DNA from 3 places in the Microbulbifer sp. ABF4_148 genome. Region 3 is predicted to be linked to each of the others. Evidence: predicted binding sites of a transcription regulator. Region 3 holds the regulator's gene; each other region holds the start of a gene.
What was found. Region 3 encodes sigma-54, which starts transcription at its own class of promoters, with help from an activator protein. Its sites were predicted from a motif close to TGGCACANNNNTTGCNNT; they were not measured.
Positions count from the first base shown of each region.

Region 1: a site for sigma-54 is predicted at 1,286-1,303, ahead of glnL (nitrogen regulation protein NR(II)). Genes of this name have one in related genera too.
Region 2: a site for sigma-54 is predicted at 5,182-5,199, ahead of glnA (glutamate--ammonia ligase). Genes of this name have one in related genera too.

Region 1 is NZ_JBSWUI010000001.1:850,765-857,218, forward strand. It holds gene glnA (glutamate--ammonia ligase) at 1-179, shown strand, start outside; gene ACXAD0_RS03685 (DUF4124 domain-containing protein) at 359-1,057, shown strand; gene glnL (nitrogen regulation protein NR(II)) at 1,390-2,454, shown strand; gene glnG (nitrogen regulation protein NR(I)) at 2,468-3,889, shown strand; gene ACXAD0_RS03700 (hypothetical protein) at 4,508-4,861, shown strand; gene ACXAD0_RS03705 (Rid family hydrolase) at 4,965-5,324, shown strand; gene ACXAD0_RS03710 (hypothetical protein) at 5,476-5,964, shown strand; gene ACXAD0_RS03715 (hypothetical protein) at 6,096-6,398, shown strand.
Region 2 is NZ_JBSWUI010000001.1:844,233-850,686, forward strand. It holds gene ACXAD0_RS03660 (TonB-dependent receptor domain-containing protein) at 1-636, shown strand, start outside; gene ACXAD0_RS03665 (alpha/beta hydrolase family protein) at 697-2,760, shown strand; gene ACXAD0_RS03670 (energy transducer TonB) at 2,753-3,337, shown strand; gene thiI (tRNA uracil 4-sulfurtransferase ThiI) at 3,475-4,947, opposite strand; gene glnA (glutamate--ammonia ligase) at 5,305-6,454, shown strand, end outside.
Region 3 is NZ_JBSWUI010000001.1:3,720,427-3,726,880, forward strand. It holds gene ACXAD0_RS16410 (KpsF/GutQ family sugar-phosphate isomerase) at 1-599, shown strand, start outside; gene ACXAD0_RS16415 (KdsC family phosphatase) at 619-1,170, shown strand; gene lptC (LPS export ABC transporter periplasmic protein LptC) at 1,170-1,736, shown strand; gene lptA (lipopolysaccharide transport periplasmic protein LptA) at 1,723-2,313, shown strand; gene lptB (LPS export ABC transporter ATP-binding protein) at 2,417-3,142, shown strand; gene ACXAD0_RS16435 (RNA polymerase factor sigma-54) at 3,326-4,774, shown strand; gene hpf (ribosome hibernation-promoting factor, HPF/YfiA family) at 4,963-5,253, shown strand; gene ptsN (PTS IIA-like nitrogen regulatory protein PtsN) at 5,257-5,718, shown strand; gene rapZ (RNase adapter RapZ) at 5,911-6,454, shown strand, end outside.

The sequences.
Region 1 (6,454 bases), 2.9 Mb from region 3:
TTGCTTCCAGCCTGGAACAGGCTCTGGACGCACTGGACGCGGACCGTGCCTTCCTGGTTGAAGGTGGCGTATTCTCCGACGACGCGATCGACGCTTACATCGAGCTGAAGCGCGAAGAAGTTGAGCGCCTGAACATGACCACTCACCCGGTCGAGTTCGACATGTACTACTCCGTGTAAATACACGCAGCAGTCACATGCGAAAAACCCGCGCCTCGGCGCGGGTTTTTTTATGCGTGGCCGCTGGGTCGACAGTTGCAGGCCGTTCGGCGGCCCGAACTGGCACGGGCTTCCCTCGCAGCCTGCTAGCCTTAATAATGACCGCAGCTTTTGTGTCACACCGATTGCGAGGGACGCCCATGCGGACATTCTGCAAAGCCATCACCGTCGCCGCCACGCTTCTGATGCTGGCTGCCTCTTTTGCCGTGAGCGCAGGGGATTCCGGCACTGTGCGCCTGGAGCCGCCGAGCAATGGCACGACCATCTACAAGGTGGTGCATCCGGATGGCACGGTTACCTTCAGCGATACGCGTCCGGCCAGCGGCAAAGTGGAGAAGATTCAGATAGGCCCGACCAACGTGCAGCGCGTGGCGGCCAACCGGCCGCTGCCCACGCGCAAGCTCTCCCCCAGAGACAAAACTCCGCAGGCGGTCGCGGATACCCGCCCGGTACCGCAGGGGCCCATTAGCTTTTCGATTGTCAGCCCGGCCAATGATGCGACCATTACGCCGGGACAGCGCTTTATCGTGCTGGAAGTGGCCATCAATCCACTGCCAGTTGGTGGGCATCAGTTCTTTGCCGTCGTGGATGGCCAGCCCTGGCAGGGCGGCTCCTCCGGCACCAGCCTCGATTTGTCGGCGCTGGAGCGCGGCAGCCACCAGATCAGCGCGGTGCTCACTGACATGAACGGCCAGGTGCTGGCCCGTTCGCAGACTATTACGGTGCACGTGAAGCGGCCGTCCTCCCTGGTACCCGATTTCGCTGCCCCGCGTGCCCCCCAGGCACCGAAAGCGCCACCGGCTCAGGGGTTGATACCGAACCGCCAGCCGCGTCGCTAGCCTGACCATAGCGCCATTTTCGAACCGGTTGGCGCGGACAAGCCGTCTGCGCCACCTTCTCATCGCTTCCCTCCCGCCCCAACACAGCGCCCGTCGGCGAAAAGCTCCCGACAATGAGGCGCCATAGCTGGTCATTTTTTACTCAATGCACCATAATGGTGCCCTTTTCCGGCGGTGCCAGTGAATGGACCGCGACGGGATCACCGAAATCACGCCAGTGCGCCATTTTGGTTTGCTTCTTGCACTGTCCATAACAGAACTGCGTCGGCACAGGCCATCGGGTGTTTGAATGCCCGCCAGTCCCGGCGCGACAAACTCAGGAATACACACGCATGCTGAATGACCGCCAGTTGCGCCAGCTACTGGATAACCTGTCATCCGCTGTTCTGGTGCTGGATGGCGAGCTGTCGCTCTGCTACCTCAATACGGCTGCGGAGAACCTGCTGTCGGCATCCAACGCCCGGGTCGCGGGGCGTCCACTGCTGGACGTGGTGTACGAATCACAGGAGGCGTTGCAGGCCATGCGTGCCGCGCTGGAGCACGGACAGCGGTATACCGTGCGCCGCGCCATCTGGCGATTGCACAACCTGGAAACCAGTACGGTTGATTACTCCGTAACGCCGGTGCTGGAGCAGGGCGTATTGCTGCTCGAAGTGCAGACCATGGATCGCATGCTGCGTATTGCGCGGGAAGACGCGCTCATCGATGCGCAGGAGACCACCCGCAACCTGGTGCGGGGCATGGCCCACGAAATTAAGAACCCGCTCGGCGGGATCCGCGGCGCAGCGCAGTTAATGCAGCGCGAGCTGCCGGACCCGGAGCTGGCGGAATACACCAACATCATCATTGACGAGGCCGACCGACTGAGAAACCTCGTGGACCAGCTGTTGGGGCCGCACCAGCCGGCCAACGTGCAGCCGCTGAATATCCACGAAGTGACCGAGCGGGTGGCGCAACTGGTGGAAGTGGAGTGCGACGGCGAGCTGGAAATCCAGCGCGACTATGACCCGTCGATTCCGGATGTGCCGGGTGATCGGGAGCAGCTCATTCAGGCAATCCTGAATATTGCCCGCAATGCCATGCAGGCGCTGAACGAGAGTATTGGCCTGGCCGCCGGTGAACTCACGCTGCGCACCCGCGTGCAGCGCCAGTTCACCATTGGACGCCGCCAGTGTCCGCTGGTCTGCCGCATAGAAATAGAAGACAACGGCCCGGGGATCGACGAAGAGATCCTCGAGCAAATTTTTTATCCAATGATTTCCGGTCGAGCCGAAGGCTCCGGTCTCGGCCTGTCCATTTCGCAGAACATCATCAATCAGCACCGCGGGCTGATTAAGTGTGACAGTCGCGCAGGGCAAACCATCTTCCAGGTGTATTTGCCCCTGAGCCACGAGTAAGCAGAGAACGAGAATGAACATGAGTAACCGGGTTTGGATTATCGACGACGACCGTTCTATTCGCTGGGTGCTGGAACGCGCGCTCTCTCGCGAGGGCTTTGATACCAAGTGCTACGAGAGCGGTGACCGCGCGCTCGACGATTTCTACAGCGACTCCCCGGACGTCGTCATCAGCGATATTCGCATGCCCGGTTCCGATGGCTTCAAACTGCTGCAGCGCTTCCAGGCCGAGCGCCCTGCACTGCCCATTATTATCATGACTGCCCACTCCGACCTCGACAGCGCGGTGGCGGCCTATCAGGGCGGTGCGTTTGAATACCTGCCCAAGCCCTTCGATGTCGATGAAGCGGTTGCGGTAACCCGCCGTGCGCTGGCCCATGCCAACGAGCAGGAAGGGCCCGAGGCCACCAGTATCGAGACGGGTGCGGCGAATAAAGAAATCATCGGCGAAGCACCGGCGATGCAGGAAGTCTTCCGTGCAATCGGCCGTTTGTCGCATTCCAATATCACCGTACTGATCAATGGCGAATCCGGTACCGGTAAAGAGTTGGTTGCGCAGGCACTGCACAACCATAGCCCGCGCAAACACAAGCCATTTATCGCGCTGAACATGGCCGCGATTCCCAAAGACCTGATGGAATCCGAACTGTTTGGTCATGAGAAAGGGGCATTCACCGGTGCAACGGCACAGCGCGCCGGCCGTTTCGAGCAGGCCGACGGCGGCACCCTGTTCCTGGATGAAATCGGCGATATGCCGGCCGAGACCCAGACCCGCCTGTTGCGTGTGCTCGCCGACGGCGAGTTCTATCGTGTTGGTGGCCACACCCCGGTGAAAGTCGATGTGCGCATCATTGCCGCTACGCACCAGAACCTGGAAAAACTGGTGGAAGACCACCGTTTCCGGGAAGACCTTTTCCATCGCCTCAACGTAATTCGCATCCACATCCCGCGCCTGGCGGATCGCCGTGAAGACATCCCGCGCCTGGTGCGCCACTTCTTCAACAGTGCGGCCAAGGACCTGGGGGTGGAGCCAAAGATCCTGCTGAAGGACACCGAAGAATACCTGTCCGGCCTGGATTGGCCGGGTAACGTGCGTCAGCTGGAAAATACCTGCCGCTGGATCACCGTGATGGCCTCCGGCCGCGAAGTGCACGTCGAAGACCTGCCCCAGGAACTGCACCAGCAAACCGCTACCAGCGCGACGCCCACACAGGACTGGCAAAAGGCCCTGCGCTTATGGGCGGATCAGGCACTCGCTACCGGTCGTCGCGAAATTCTCAGTGAGGCGGTGCCGCAATTTGAGCGCGCCCTCATCGAGATCGCCCTCAAACATACCGCCGGTCGCAAGCGCGACGCCGCCGAGCTCCTCGGCTGGGGGCGCAACACGCTCACCCGCAAACTCAAAGAGCTGGGTATGAACGGCGAGGGCGAGTAAGGCCTCCCCTCCCCACCTGGTTACTTCTCGGAATCCGGCGCCGTCAAAGGCGCCGGAAAAAACCTTTCCCTTTAATCACCTGCTATCCGCTTAGTGCAATCGCAGATATAGCGCATGACTAAATGTCCCGTTATATGGCTGCACTCTAGCGATGAGCCGCCTAAGAAAAATCCCTGAAAGGCGATGGATTGGTGGGCCTGGCGTGCACTGCGTAAACATCAAGATAGGACAGCTCGATTCCCCGAGACGTCGCAGACGAATAGCTTCCCCGAATTGCCTCTTTTGCTGCCTGTGTACGGTATCCTTCCGTCAAAGACCGTATTGAAAAGCCCGAATTAATGAGCCATGGCTCACATTCACGGAAAATCTTCTCTAACCTGTTGATTTCATTGGGCAGGAAATGTGTTCAAGAGCCACATGTGAAATCAGGCGACTTGAGCCACTGGCTCACTATCACTGGTTGCCAAATGACCCGAAATCTATAACCTGTTGTAAATATTGGCTTTTATCTGAGCTTCGCGCGGGGTCTTCCAGAAATAGTAGCCAAATGGATAATGAGCCACTGGCTCTTTAATAAACTGTTATGTGCTTCTTAATACATAGATCTGGTTTGTATACATGAGCAAGGTTTGGCGAGAACTTTCTGATCCGACCAAGCATCGTGATTTCATGACTTATGTGAATGTCGGAGGGGTACCGGTTGAGAAAACTAAGGACAACCTAATTAAAAATTGGGTTTACTTTGCAGAGGTCAAAGGGTTTACATTTACTTTCGTTGGCATCGATCAAGTATGTGAGGCGAGAGAATATTTTTCAAAGAAAATTCATCCCTCTACACGCGATCCGAACGTGTACAAACATTGGTATTTTGTTTGGTATAGTCGATTGCCAAAAGGTTTAAAAAGAGAAGTAAACCGACAGCTTATTCTGAAGAGGTTGGACGAAATAATCTCCAAGTGGGGACGCACATAACAAGCGGCTGTTGCCGCCCCTGCGGGGCTGGGACGGCCTTTCCGCTGCTTCGCAGCTACAAGTCCGCCCCAAAGCCGGGCGTTAACAGTCAATGAGTATTTCCATGATCGAACGAGTAGCTGGAATTTATAAAGGAAGAAATAAGTCTTCTGCATACAAAGATCTCGTTTTCTCCGTAGCTACTTCACCAAATACAGATGTCGGTACGAAAGAGCAAACACGGCAAGCTCTTGCGGTAATATCGGAGAATTTGAAAGAGCTTGGTTCAAGTAAGGAGCACATCCTTTCGGCCCAGGTGTTCATTGCAAGAATGCATGAAAAATCGCAAATGGATGAAGCCTGGTGTTCTTGGATTGGCGACAATCAAGCCAACTGGCCACAGCGCGCATGTTTAGGGGTGGATCTTGAAGGTAATGTGCTCGTAGAAGTTACTGTAGTAGCGGTTAGGGCCCCAGACTGTTAACAAGGCCGGGCAATTTGCTCCGGGCCTTCGGCCCTCCGCGGGACAGCTTACCTTGTGCACCTTTTGCGCAGGTCGCTTCGCTCCCATTTTTGCGCAAAATGCGCACAAGGTAAGCTGCCTTTGCCGGCGGCGTTATGGTTCCTTAGAGCCCATGAAAAATTTCATACTTTTGCTCGCTGTCTTCCCAATGTTTGCAGCTGCTTATGACACAACCAAATTGCACTCTCATCATGTCTATGTAGAGGGAGTTCTTCCTGAGCCATATAAAAATGTGTCTGTGAAAATAGATCTAGATCCGGAAAATGATGATCTAAAAAATATTTCTCTGACTGTAGATGGAAAGCTACTCAGTTTCTCCGAGTCGGAGAGGGCAAAGCTTACTGATCTTGATTTGCAAACAATGGAAATTGAGCACGGCATTTTTAGTGCCCATGATAGCGAGATGGGTGATGTTCTTTATATAAAAATTGCAAAAGGAAAGAGAAAGTCAATGAATTGCAATTTTGACAAAGAAGATCTAAACCATGGGGTCTACGATGTTGCATTAATCCAGTATAACTTCGAAGATCCACCGATTGTGCGGTTGGATAATCCGTACAAGTACTATCGGGATCGCTACCTTTGGTGCTTCGAGGAATGAAAAACCATAACAAACAGCGGCAGAGCGACAGCCAACGCTACGCACTTTTTGTGTTACTCGCTGGCGCTCAAACATTAACACAAAAAGTGCTCCGCGCTGGCTGCGCCTGCGCTGGGCGTTATGTGTGAATCATGAACAAGCTTGAGAAGCTAACTGACGCCCTCGGAGCCGCTGCGGACTACTTTGATTCTCGTGGCTTTCAATCATGGTCTACCGAGGCACGTGACTCGATTAAGATGATTGAGTTAGGCGATACTACGGTAATTGAAAATCTCTACCTTAAGTACGCCCCTACATGCGAAGTGGAAGAGCTTTTCATCACCGAATATGAACTCGAGGATGAAGCTAAGGTTAATGATCTAAATCAGGCTTTATCTGCTGTCATCAGAAATACATACTGGGCTTTAGAGCATGCTCGAAACGAAAACACATAACAAGCCGCAGCAATCGCTCCCGTTGGTCGCTGGGATAGCCAAAACGCTGCGCTTTT
Region 2 (6,454 bases), 2.9 Mb from region 3:
CTGATGACCAACGAATGGCAGTGTGCCACCGGTGGATTGCCATCCGGTAGTCGCTTCTGTCAGGACGTGTTCGATCGGGTGATCCGCGATGAGTCCGGCCGCGTTGAACGCCTGATCATCGAGCCGCAGAACCAGCAATACCGAGAGATGGAAGGTGTCGACGTGCGGATGTCGGCCGGATTTGAATCGGAAAAATTCGGTAACTTCGGCGTTGGCATGAGCTACGTCAACACCCTCAAGCACGAGTGGCAGCAGTTTGCCGGCGATGAGGTGTTCGATCTGCGCCAGGGGCTGCCGGGCCAGTCACTGCCTGCCACGCGCAGCGGTGTCGGTTTCAGCTGGAGCAATCCGCTGAGCGGTTTCAAATCCGTCGGTGCCGGTCTGTTCATTCAGCGCCAGGGTAGTGTGGACAATTTTGTCGGTACCAAGAAGTTGGAACCGCATTACACCGCGAACCTGACTGCGAACTATCGTGTCGACGCACGTCTCAGTGTTGGTGTGGCCATTCAGAACCTGACGAATGCCATGCCCACGACGGACGAGACCAACCCGCGTTGGCCTTACTACTGGAGCCACCTGCAGAGTCCGCTGGGCCGCAGCGTGAACTTCTCCTTCAGTTATTTCATGAGTAACTAACACTCTCTTGATGTGCCGGTCGGCCCCGCTCGCGTTGGGGTCGGCCACAGGAGTAAAACAATGAAAATGACAAAAGCGATGCTGGCCCCTCTGCTGGCCGTAGCCATGTCAGCTTGTGGAGTTTCTGCAAGCGCCGAAGCGGACGCAGAGAAAGCCAAACCTTTTTCGCATATGACGGACTATCCGGTGCCCTATGAGGACCTGTTTCGACCGTCCCCATACACCAATATCCGTATCTCACCGGATGGCAAGCATTTTGCTGCCGGCAAGGTGCGTGAGGATGGGCTGGTCGATGGTGTGATCATCGATCGCAAGACCATGGAAGTGAAGTCGATCCTGCAGCTGAAAGGCACTGTAGGCATCAGCGGAATGCGCTGGGCCAACAACGAGCGGGTGCTATTCAGCTTCAGTTTCAAGTCCGCCACTTCGGAAGGGGTTGGCAGTGGCGGTATTGCGGGCATGAACATCGATGGCAGCCGCAAGGACATCATCTGGCAGGGCACCCACGATTACGGTGGTGCCGAGGGCGGCAGCCTTGCCGGTCGTATCGATGACGAACACTATCGCGTGATGGTTTTTCCGTCCGGTAGCTCGACCAAGTTCCCGCATCTGTACGTGTACAAGATGAACATCTATACCGGTAAAACCACCCGTATAGCCCGCTCACCGATCCGTATGGGCCGACCGATTTTCAACAAAGACAAGGAAATCACCCATTGGGTTGGCGGCCTGCCGTCGAGCTTCAAGCACACCGTGGTTGCCAGCAAGAATACCCGCGGTGACTGGGACGAGCAGGTGTATGACCAGTCCAAGGGTGTGTTTACACCCGTCGGCTGGAGCAAGGACGAAAACTGGTTGTGGTACACCGATACGGTGGAAGCATCTACCAAGGGGCTATACACGGTCAATGTTGAGAGCGGCGAGAAGAAGCTGATCTACCGTCACCCCAAGGTGGATTACGATCGGGTACTGACGGATGACGATGGGTTCCCATGGGGCGCCGTGATCAATTACGACTACCCCGAAGTGGTGTACCTCGACGAGGACAATCACTATGCCAAGACCCACAAGCGGATGCAGGGGACTTTCCCCAATCATTACATCCAGATCGTCAACCGGACCAAGGATGGCAACGAGTGGGTAATTCATGTGCGTGACGACCGTCACCCGGGCAAGTACTACCTGTACAACCAGTTTGACGGGGCGCTGAAGTTCCTGGCAAATCAGGGTGACTGGATCGATCGTGCGGATGTGCCCGCTACCCATCCGTTCCGCTTCAGCGCACGCGATGGTATGGAGATCAACGGGTACATCACCCTGCCGGTGAACAAGCCCGCGAAAAACCTGCCGCTGATCGTCCTGCCCCATGGTGGCCCCCATGGCCCACGGGATTACTGGGGCTACAACAAGGAGCGCATCCTGTTTGCCAATGCCGGTTACGCGGTCATGCATATTAACTATCGCGGTTCCGGTGGCTATGGTCGCGACTTTATGTACGACTGGTATGGTCACTGGGGCCTGGAGATGCAGGACGACCTGACCGATGCAACCTACTGGGCGATCAATTCTGGGATCGCCGACCGGGACCGTATTTGCATGTACGGCGCATCCTATGGTGGTTACGCGACACTGATGGGGCTGGTGAAAGAACCGGACCTGTATCAGTGCGGTATCGGCTATGTGGGCGTGTATGACCTCAATACCATGATGAAGTCCGGTGATGTCGGACTGCGTAAAGCGGGTATCGACTACATGACCGAAGCGTTGGGTGCGACTGAAGAAAAACGTCGTACGCAGTCTTCCACGCCTCATGTGGATCGCATCAAGGCGCCGGTATTTCTGGTGCAGGGTGCACGGGATGTTCGCGCGCACTGGGATCACTACATTGATATGCGAGCGGCACTGATGAATCAGGATCATCGCCTCGAAACACTGGTGGCTCCCCGTGCTGGCCATGGCGCGCGCGAGACCGAAAGTCGCCTCGAGATCTACTGTCGCATGATCGACTTTATGGATCGCCACATTGGTGATCGCAAGCCGATGGATCCGCCCTCAGACCAATGTATCCCCGCAGGGGAAGATGGCCTGGAGTATGAATACTTCAAGGGGGTGCCGCGTGGTTAAGGCATTGTTTGGTGCAATCGCGCTGCTCGGTGCCGGTCAATCCCTGGCGCTTGATTGGCAGCGTCCCGACTGCAGCCGCTATGACCTGGAGTCCCAATGTATCAATGCCTACAAGAACGCTGTGCGCATGGAGCGGCAGAGCGAACTGCGCGAAGCGGGTATCCAGTTCTGGTATTACGAGCGCCCCGATTTTTCCGATAACGAAAACATCGAAAAGGCGTTCGAAGACAAGCTGGAAGGTGCGCTGCTGGTTTCCTTCAATATTGAGAAGGATGGCAGTGTTTCCGGTGTGGCATTGAAAGACCAGACCTCGGAGGAGGTTCTGGTCTACGCCGAGCCGGTACTCGCGGCGGTAAAGAACTGGCAGTTTGTCCCGATCGAAACAGCGGTGCGCGGCAAGGACTGGCTGTTCCCCTTTATCTTCAAGGAAGATCCCTGTGACGAGGGTAAAGATACGGAAGACTGCAAGGATGGTGATGTACCGCAGGGGCCGAAAGGACCCGGGGCGCAGGTCACGTTTTACGGACCCCAGTGGTCCGGTCCGCTCTACGACCTGTTCTTTATCGATACGCCTTGATCGTTGGCCGCTGATCGCGAGCGGCTGATCAAAAGTCCTGTGGCCAGCCTGGCCATGGGCATCCCCCAGCAGGCCCGGTATGGATACCGGGCCTTTTTATTTGGTGGCCACACCGCGTTATTGGGGGTGCTGCACCGTTACTTGGTGCGGTGGGGAATCTCCGGGCGATACACGCCGACATTGCCGTAGCCATCGTCCAGCAGGTGTGAGGCATGCAGGCGGCTCATGACCCCACGGGAACAGTACAGCAGATACTGTTTGTCCTGGTCGAGCTTGGCAAATTCCCGATTGAGTCGATAGAAGGGGATGTGCTCCACTTCAGTACCGTCAATTTCCAGCGGATCCACATCCTCTTCATCCGGATGGCGGATATCCAGCACGATGGCATCGCCGGCTTCCGCCAGAATCTGTACTTCCGGCGCCTCGCCATCGACTTCCTCGATCACCTCGTCAATGTTCTGCCGCACGCGGTTAGCGACGGCGCGATCGAGGATGGCGAAGTCGAAGCGCTGTTCCTCGCTCTCGATTTTTTCAAAGCGGGCACGGGTGGTGGGCTTCACCGAAATGACCCCGCAGTACTCCGGCATGGCTGCAGCAAACTCTTCGGTACCGATCTCGCGGGCGGTACTGATGATGTCGTTCTTGTCACTGGTAATCAGAGGACGCAACACCAGGGTTTCGGTCACGCTGTCGATTACTTTCAGGTTGCGCAGGGTCTGGCTGGAGACCTGGGCGATAGCCTCGCCGGTCACCACGGCATCCACCTCCAGCTCCGCGGCAATGGCGGTGGCGGCGCGCAGCATCATGCGCTTGAGGATCACACCCATCTGCGAATCGTCGACCCGCTCGAGAATCTCTGCCACGACCTCGTCGAACGGTACCGTGACGAAGCACACCCGGTGCGACGAGCCAAACTTGTTCCACAGGTAATAAGCGACTTCTTTCACGCCGAGCTCATGCTGGCGGCCACCCAGGTTGAAGAACAGGAAGTGGGTGCGAATCCCGCGCTTCATGGTCAGGTAGCTGGAGACGGTGGAGTCGAAGCCGCCGGAGATCAGTGACAGCACCGCATCCTGGGTGCCCAGCGGGAAGCCGCCGAGGCCCTGGTGGGTTTCCTCCACCACGTTGAGTTTGTCGTGGCGCACCTCGAGGCGCACCGTGATGTCGGGGTGTTTCAGCTTCACTCCCGCCGCGCCGGTATTCTTGTTGAGACCACCGCCCACGTACTGCTCGACATCCAGCGACTGGAAGTCGTGCTTGCCGCTGCGCTTGACCCGTACACAGAAGGTCTTGCCGTCCAGCTTGTCGCCCCACACCGAATAGGTTTTTTCATACATATCGTGCAGGTCACCCAGCGGGAACTGGCGCACGCGGGCGAAGTTGGCGATGCCGGGGGTATGCGCCAGCACCTCTTCGATGCGCGCCGACAGGTGTGCAACCGCATCGGGGGCGATCACTTCGATCTTTTCCCAGTCTTTGATCACCTTGATGCGGTCGTCCAGCCTGCGCAGCTGGTGGCGCAGGTTGTCCGCCAGCTGGCGCGACATGCGCTTGCGCACCGGGTTACTTTTGATGGTGATCTCTGGGAAGAATTTGACGACAAAATGCATGGAATTCCGGGGTCTGCCGTAAGTTGGTAATGAGGCGCGAATTATAAACAGACGCGGGCCAATTTCACCGTGGCGACAAAATGCACCACAAAAGTGCTCGCGCTGTGCTGGTGGCACTATAATGGTGCGCTAGCGTTTGGTCGGTTTGCACCGGTTGTGCAGGGCTGGCCGATATGGGGCACAGAGGCCCCGGTACGCGCGGGTCGGCGCCTAATCCCCGTGGTTGCCCCAATTTGGCACACTCCTTGCTTCGAATGAGCCCATGAGTTTTGCTCACGACCAATAAGCCGCCGTAGGGATTGGCCAGCCGGCCTGAAACACAGCGACTAATAACTTCCCGAAACCTGGAGGACAGCAATGTCAGCGAAAACGCTTGGTTTGATTAAAGACAGTGAGGCCAAATGGGTAGACCTGCGCTTCACCGATACCAAAGGTAAAGAACAGCACGTATCCATCCCGACTTCTGAAGTTGATGGCGAGTTCTTCGAAGAAGGCAAGATGTTTGACGGTTCTTCCATCGCTGGCTGGAAAGGCATCAACGAATCCGACATGATCCTGATGCCGGATGACGAGACCGCTTTCCTGGACCCGTTCACCGACGAAACCACCGTTATCCTGCGTTGTAACATCGTTGAGCCGTCCACTGGCCAGGGTTACGAGCGCGACCCGCGTTCCATCGCCCTGCGCGCTGAGGAATACCTGAAGTCTACCGGTCTGGGTGACACTGCGCTGTTCGGTCCGGAGCCCGAGTTCTTCGTATTCGACGACATCACCTGGGGCGCTGAGATGGGTGGTGCTTTCTACAAGATCAACTCTGAGGAAGCGGCCTGGGCCTCCGGTGCTGCTTACAACGAAGGCAACATCGGCCACCGTCCGGGCGTAAAGGGCGGTTACTTCCCGGTACCTCCGGTTGACTCCCTGCACGACGTACGTGCTGCCATGTGTTCCGCCATGGAGCAGATGGGCCTGGAAATTGAAGTGCACCACCACGAAGTGGGTACTGCCGGCCAGTGTGAGATTGGTGTTGGCGCCAACACCCTGACCAAAAAAGCGGACGAGGTGCAGATCCTCAAGTACGCGGTACACAACGTAGCGCACGCTTACGGCAAAACCGCTACCTTTATGCCGAAGCCGCTGGTAGGCGACAACGGTTCTGGTATGCACATCCACCAGTCTTTCAGCAAAGACGGTGTTAACCAGTTCGCTGGTGATGCCTACGCTGGCCTGTCTGAAACTGCCCTGTACTACATCGGCGGTATCATCAAGCACGCGCGTGCCCTGAATGCCTTCGCTAACGCTTCTACCAACTCCTACAAGCGTCTGGTTCCTGGCTTCGAAGCCCCGGTTATCCTGGCTTACTCTGCGCGTAACCGCTCTGCTTCCATCCGTATCCCGTACGTGCCTTCCCCGAAAGGCAAGCGTATTGAAGCGCGCTTCCCGGATCCCACCGCTAACCCGTACCTGGTGTTCGCTGCCATGCTGATGGCTGGCCTCGACGGCATCAAGA
Region 3 (6,454 bases):
GCAAGCCAGACTCGCCGCTGGCGCAGTCCGCGGATGTCAATCTGGACATTTCCGTGGACACCGAGGCCTGCCCCCTCAACCTGGCGCCCACTTCATCCACCACCGCCACGCTCGTCATGGGCGACGCCCTGGCAGTCGCCCTGCTGGAGAAACGCGGTTTTACGGCGGAAGACTTCGCATTTTCACATCCTGGTGGCGCACTGGGACGCCGCCTGCTGCTGCGCGTGTCGGACGTTATGCACGCCGGTGAGGAACTGCCCCAGGTCGCCCCATCCACCCGTCTTTCACAAGCGCTATTGGAAATGACCAGCAAAGGCTTCGGTATGACCACGGTCGTCGACAAAGATGGCACCCTGATGGGTGTATTCACCGACGGCGATTTGCGCCGCGTCATTGACCAGGGGTTTGAACTGGATCAAGCCACCATGGAGCAAGTCATGAGCCGGCGACCGAAAACGGTTTCTGGCGATACGCTAGCGGCAGAATCCCTGCGTATCATGGAGGACAACAAGATTACCGCGCTGGTTGTCGAGGACAACGAGCACCATCCGATTGGCCTTTTGCATATGCACGATATACTGCGCGCCGGCGTTATCTGACCCACAGGGAAACAAAGCAGTGAGTTCTACCGAAATTTCACCAAAAGAGCTGCATGCGCGCCTCGCCAAGATCCGCTGGCTGGTGCTGGACGTCGACGGCGTCCTCACCGATGGCCGCCTGTATTTTGACAACAGCGGCAACGAGCTGAAGACCTTCAACACGCTGGACGGCCATGGCATCAAAATGCTGCAAAAGTCCGGGGTGGGTGTTGCGATTATCACCGGTCGCCGCAGCAGTGTGGTTGAGCGCCGCGCGCATGACCTGGGGATTCGCAAGCTGATCCAGGGGCGGGAGGACAAATTCGCCGCCCTCGAAGAAATCTTCGCCGAAGACGGCTGCCGGCTTGAGGACATCGCGTATGTCGGCGACGACTATCCTGATCTGCTCGTCATGACCCGGGTGGGCTGCCCCATTTCCGTTCCCAATGCGGCTCCCCCTGTGCGTGAGCGCGCCGTGTGGGTGACCGACGCGCGTGGTGGTGAGGGGGCCGTACGGGAAGTTTGCGACCGCATCATGCAGGCCCAGGGCACATTTGATGCTGCACTGGCCCCCTATATCGGAAACAACTGATGCGCACCTGGTTACCGCTGTTTATTATCGTCGGCCTTGTCACTGCAGCCATCTGGTTCACGGATAGCCAGCCGGGAGAGCTGCTCGGCAAGCGCCCCACCCCAAAACAGCAGGACCAGGCCGCCGACCTCGTGATTCGCGGCGCAAAAACCCGACACTTCAACCTCGAGGGCAAGCAAGCCTATCGGGTGGATGCAGAAGCCATCAGCTTCTACCAGTTCGGGCGTAGGGACCGCGCAGACCTGACCATGCCCAGAATCGTCTTCTTTCAGGAAGACCAACCAAAATGGCTCACGGTTTCGCAGACCGGGGTGGCGCACAACAATGGGCAGAGAGTGGTGCTGAGTGGCGAAGTAAACATTACAGAACTACCAGAACCCGGTGGGATCCAACTGAACACACCGGCAATCACGATCTTCCCCCACCGGGAATTCGCGCAGACCGACAAAGTTGTTAACATTGTCACCGGCTCCAACCGCACACAGGGCAAGGGCCTTCGCGCGGACCTTAAAAAAGAGCGGGTGGAGATTCTCTCCCAGGTAACGAGCACTTATGAAACAGACTAAGTTCCTGCTCCCATTGGCCGTGATCGCCACGCTGATGACAACGGCCGCCATCGCGCTGCCGACAGACCGCCAGCAACCGGTCAAGGTTCAGGCACAAAAGCTCCAGGCGAGCCGCAACACCAACACGTCGGTGTACATTGGTAACGTGGTCATTACCCAAGGCTCCCTGCAAATCCGCGCAGACCGGGTGGAAGTTCACGGCAACGACCAGGGTGAAATCAGCCGGGTCATTGCGACCGGCAAACCCGCCCATTTCCAGCAATCCGTCGAGCAGACCCAGGCACCGATCAAGGCACGGGCAAAGCGTATTGAGTTCAAAATCAACGCAGACAAGCTGCTGCTAACCGGGGATGCCCATGTCGACCGCGATGGCAACACCCTGAGCGCGCAGCGCATTGACTACGACCTGGCCAGCGAGCAAATCCAGGCACAGGGCCAGTCCGGGGAAAACCGGGTGGAAATGATCTGGAAGCCCGAAGCCAATGCAACCCCACAGAACGAACCGCAGCAGCCGCAAAACGATCAGGGCAATGTCAAAGGACAGGACCCCCAGCAAGCGACACAGGAAGACTCGTAGCCGCGGGCTGTAAACGGCCTGGCTCCCGGACTTGCCATGGGCCACCAAAGATAATTTCGGCCGAGCAACCAATCCCCGGTTGTCGGCACTGCAGGACCACAATATGCCGACGCTGAAAGCGTTACATCTCGCCAAACAGTACAAAAAGCGCAAGGTCGTACAAGATGTCTCTGTCTGCGTCAGCAGTGGGCAGGTCGTGGGACTGCTAGGCCCAAATGGTGCCGGCAAAACCACGTGCTTCTATATGATTGCCGGTCTGGTACGCGCCGATGCCGGCCAGGTTCTCATCGATAGCGAGGACATGACCCACCTGTCCATGCACGGACGGGCGCGCAAAGGTATCGGTTACCTGCCCCAGGAGGCCTCGGTATTTCGACGCCTGTCAGTGCGGGACAACATTCTGGCCATCCTACAAACCCGCAAAGACCTGAACCGGGCGCAGCGCCAACAGCAGGCTGATGCGCTGCTGGAAGAATTCAATATTACCCATATCGCCGACAGTCCCGGCATGGCCCTCTCCGGTGGCGAACGTCGTCGCGTGGAAATCGCACGCGCACTGGCCACCGATCCCGCATTTGTTTTGCTCGATGAACCCTTTGCCGGAGTGGACCCGATCTCGGTAAACGATATCAAGCAGATTATTCGCCACCTGCGCGACCGCAATATTGGCGTGCTGATTACAGACCACAACGTGCGCGAAACGCTGGATATCTGTGAAACGGCCTATATCGTCAGTGAGGGGCATATTATCGCCGCAGGCACCCCTGAAGAGGTGCTGGCAAACCAGCAAGTACGTGAGGTCTACCTGGGACACGAATTCACGATCTGACCGGCGCAGTAGTTTGTCCTAGCGAACCCCGCCAACGTAATCTACTGGACTAAGATCCGCCGGCTCCGCGCACGCCCATCATTTTCGGCATACTTATTGCTTGTAATCGCGATTGCAGAAGGTTAGTCTGCGGCGTCATGGATAAACAGAAGATTCTTTCGCCGCAGTAACTTACCGACACCCATGAAGCAGTCTCTCCAGCTAAAACTCGGCACGCAGCTCACGATGACGCCGCAGCTGCAGCAGGCCATTCGTCTGCTCCAGCTTTCGACGTTGGACCTGCAGCAAGAGGTGCAGTCGGCCCTGGACAGCAACCCCATGCTGGAAGTCGAGGCGGAAGAGCACGCGGAAGCGCACACTGAAGATCCGCAACCTCTGGAAGCTCAACAACCCACAGCAGCCGCTGAAACAGAGTCAGAGCAGCTGGCGGAGGGAGACTGGAACAAGGATATCCCCGAAGACCTGCCGGTAGACACACACTGGGACGATATCTACAGCGGCGGCAGTAGCGCCGGGCCAATGGAAGACAGCACGCTGGAGCTGCGCAATGCCGCTCCCGACAATCTCAATGACCACCTCCTCTGGCAACTCAACCTGACACCACTGACCGAACAGGACAAACGCATCGCCGAAGCGCTGATTGACGATATCAACCCCAGGGGGTTCCTGGAGTCGCCAATCGCGGAAATCGCGGAATCTCTCGGTGCGGAAACCGATGAAGTCATCGCCGTCCTGAAGGCCATCCAGCAATTCGAGCCGGCTGGTTGCGGCGCCCGCGACTTACGTGAGTGCCTGCTACTGCAACTTGCGCAACTGCCGTTGGATACACTCTGGCTGGAGCAGGCGCGCGCGGTCGTCGGAGAGCACCTGGACCTGCTCGGCAAACGGGACTTCCGTCAACTCAGCAGACGCACACGCCTCAGCGAGTCCGAGCTCGGCGAAGTGATGCGCCTGATCCAGACACTCAACCCGCACCCCGGCGAGAGCTTCGGTGATGAAGACCCGCAGTATGTGGTACCGGATGTGATCGTCAGCCGCCGACAGGACCGCTGGCAGGTAGAACTGAATCCGGAAACCACGCCCCGCCTGCGCATCAACAGTGGCTACGCGGCCCTGATCAAGCGCGCCGACACCTCGGCAGATAACAACTTCCTGAGAGACCACCTGCAGGAAGCGCGTTGGTTTCTGAAAAGCCTGCAGAGCCGCAATGAAACCCTGCTCAAAGTGGCCTCCAGTATCGTGGAGAAACAACAGGGCTTTTTTGAGCATGGCCCGGAAGCCATGAAGCCCATGGTACTGGCCGATATCGCAGAAACCATTGGCATGCACGAGTCGACCATCTCTCGCGTGACCACTCAAAAGTATATGTTCACGCCCCGCGGCGTATTCGAGCTGAAGTATTTCTTCTCCAGCCACGTGAGTACCGACTCCGGTGAAGATGCATCGTCCACTGCAATTCGCGCGATGATCCGCAAGCTCATCGATGCAGAGCAGCCACGCAAGCCCCTGTCCGACAACAAGATCACCCAGGAACTGGATAAGCAGGGCATCAAAGTCGCGCGCAGAACCGTCGCGAAATATCGCGAATCCATGGGTATCCCCTCCTCCAGCGAGCGCAAACGCCTCGTTTAAGAACAAGCTGACTGAAACAACAAGGTCAGTCGCCAATTACAGGCAGAATAACCCTCTTTTCCTGCAACCAAACCCCAATCCTTGAGTGTATCCTTCCATTCTGACCCACTTCCTAGTAGGGTTGCCGCCCTGACGGAGTGGGCTCCATGACTTTTACGTCATAAGACGCGCTCACAAAGGAGACTTCTATGCAGATCAACATCAGTGGCGATAACCTGCATGTGACCCCATCCATCCGCGATTACTGTGAATCCAAGTTGGATAAACTCTCCCGTCATAACGACGTGGCCACACGAACAGAAGTGGTGCTCTCCGTCGATAAACTGATTCAGAAGGCCGAGGCCACGGTGCATGTGAACGGTCGCGACATCTTTGCTGACTCCGAGTCTGACGATATGTATGCCGCCATTGATTCACTCACAGACAAGCTCGATCGCCAGCTGCTGAAGCACAAAGAAAAGCTGCGAAATTACCGGTAAACCATGACATTGGAAGATTTACTCACTCCCCGCCTTTGCCTGAGTCGTGTGGCGGGGAGCAGCAAGAAGAAGCTGCTGCTGAATATTGCCCAGACAATCGCAGAACAGAAGCCGCATCTGGATCCGGATACCATCTTCCAGCAAATGATTGCCCGCGAACGTCTGGGTTCCACCGGCATTGGTGACGGGGTGGCCATCCCTCACTGCCGCCTGCCTGGCTGTCAGGAACCTATCGGTGTGCTGTGCACGACAGAGCCTGCAGTAGATTTTGACGCCATTGATCGCCAGCCTGTCGACCTGCTGTTTGCGCTACTGGTACCCGAAGACGCAGAGCAAGATCACCTGGACACGCTCGCGCAGATTGCCGCCCTGTTCAGCGACAGTCGCGTTCGGGAGAAGTTACGCCAGGCCGACAGCGGCGACGCCCTCTACGCACATGCGATCGACAGCGCCTCCGCCGCATAATCCTGCCTGACCGCGTCAGCGGATCTTGTTGCGCATGCGCTGCCGCACTCGCCCCACCGAGGCACCAGCGCGATCGATCGAAACGCTACTCGCACCCCCTCCCCACCACCACTTTCATAGAGTCAGGATTGTGCCCAGCCGCGCAATCGAACATCATTGGACCCACGCTTCTGCAAACGGATAGTCAACGGTATGCGCCTGGTAATTATTAGTGGCCGCTCAGGCTCGGGAAAGAGTTCTGCACTGCAGCTGCTGGAAGATGTCGGCTTTAACTGTATCGATAACTTGCCGGCCAGCCTGCTTCCCGAGCTGGTACGCCGGGTGCAGCAGCAACCGCAGGTAGACGACACCCGGCTTGCACTTGGCATTGATGCCCGCAATCTCTGGGAGGATGTTCAACAAGCCCCCCAGGTCATCGAAGACCTGCGGGCGAGCGGCGTACCCTGTGACGTGGTGTATCTGGATGCACGTTCCCCGGTACTGGTGCAGCGGTTCAGCGAAACCCGCCGTAAACACCCGCTCAGTGACAACCGCACCCACCTGCTCGAAGCGCTCAACCAGGAGAAAGAACTGCTCGCCCCACTGGCTGGTATTGCAGACCTGGTGATTGACACCTCCAGCCTCAGCCTGCACCAGCTGCGCGAACAGGTGAAAACGCGTGTGGTAGGCGCGGACACCCACAGCATGGCCATCCTCTTCCAGTCTTTCGGGTTCAAGCATGGTGTTCCCGTGGATG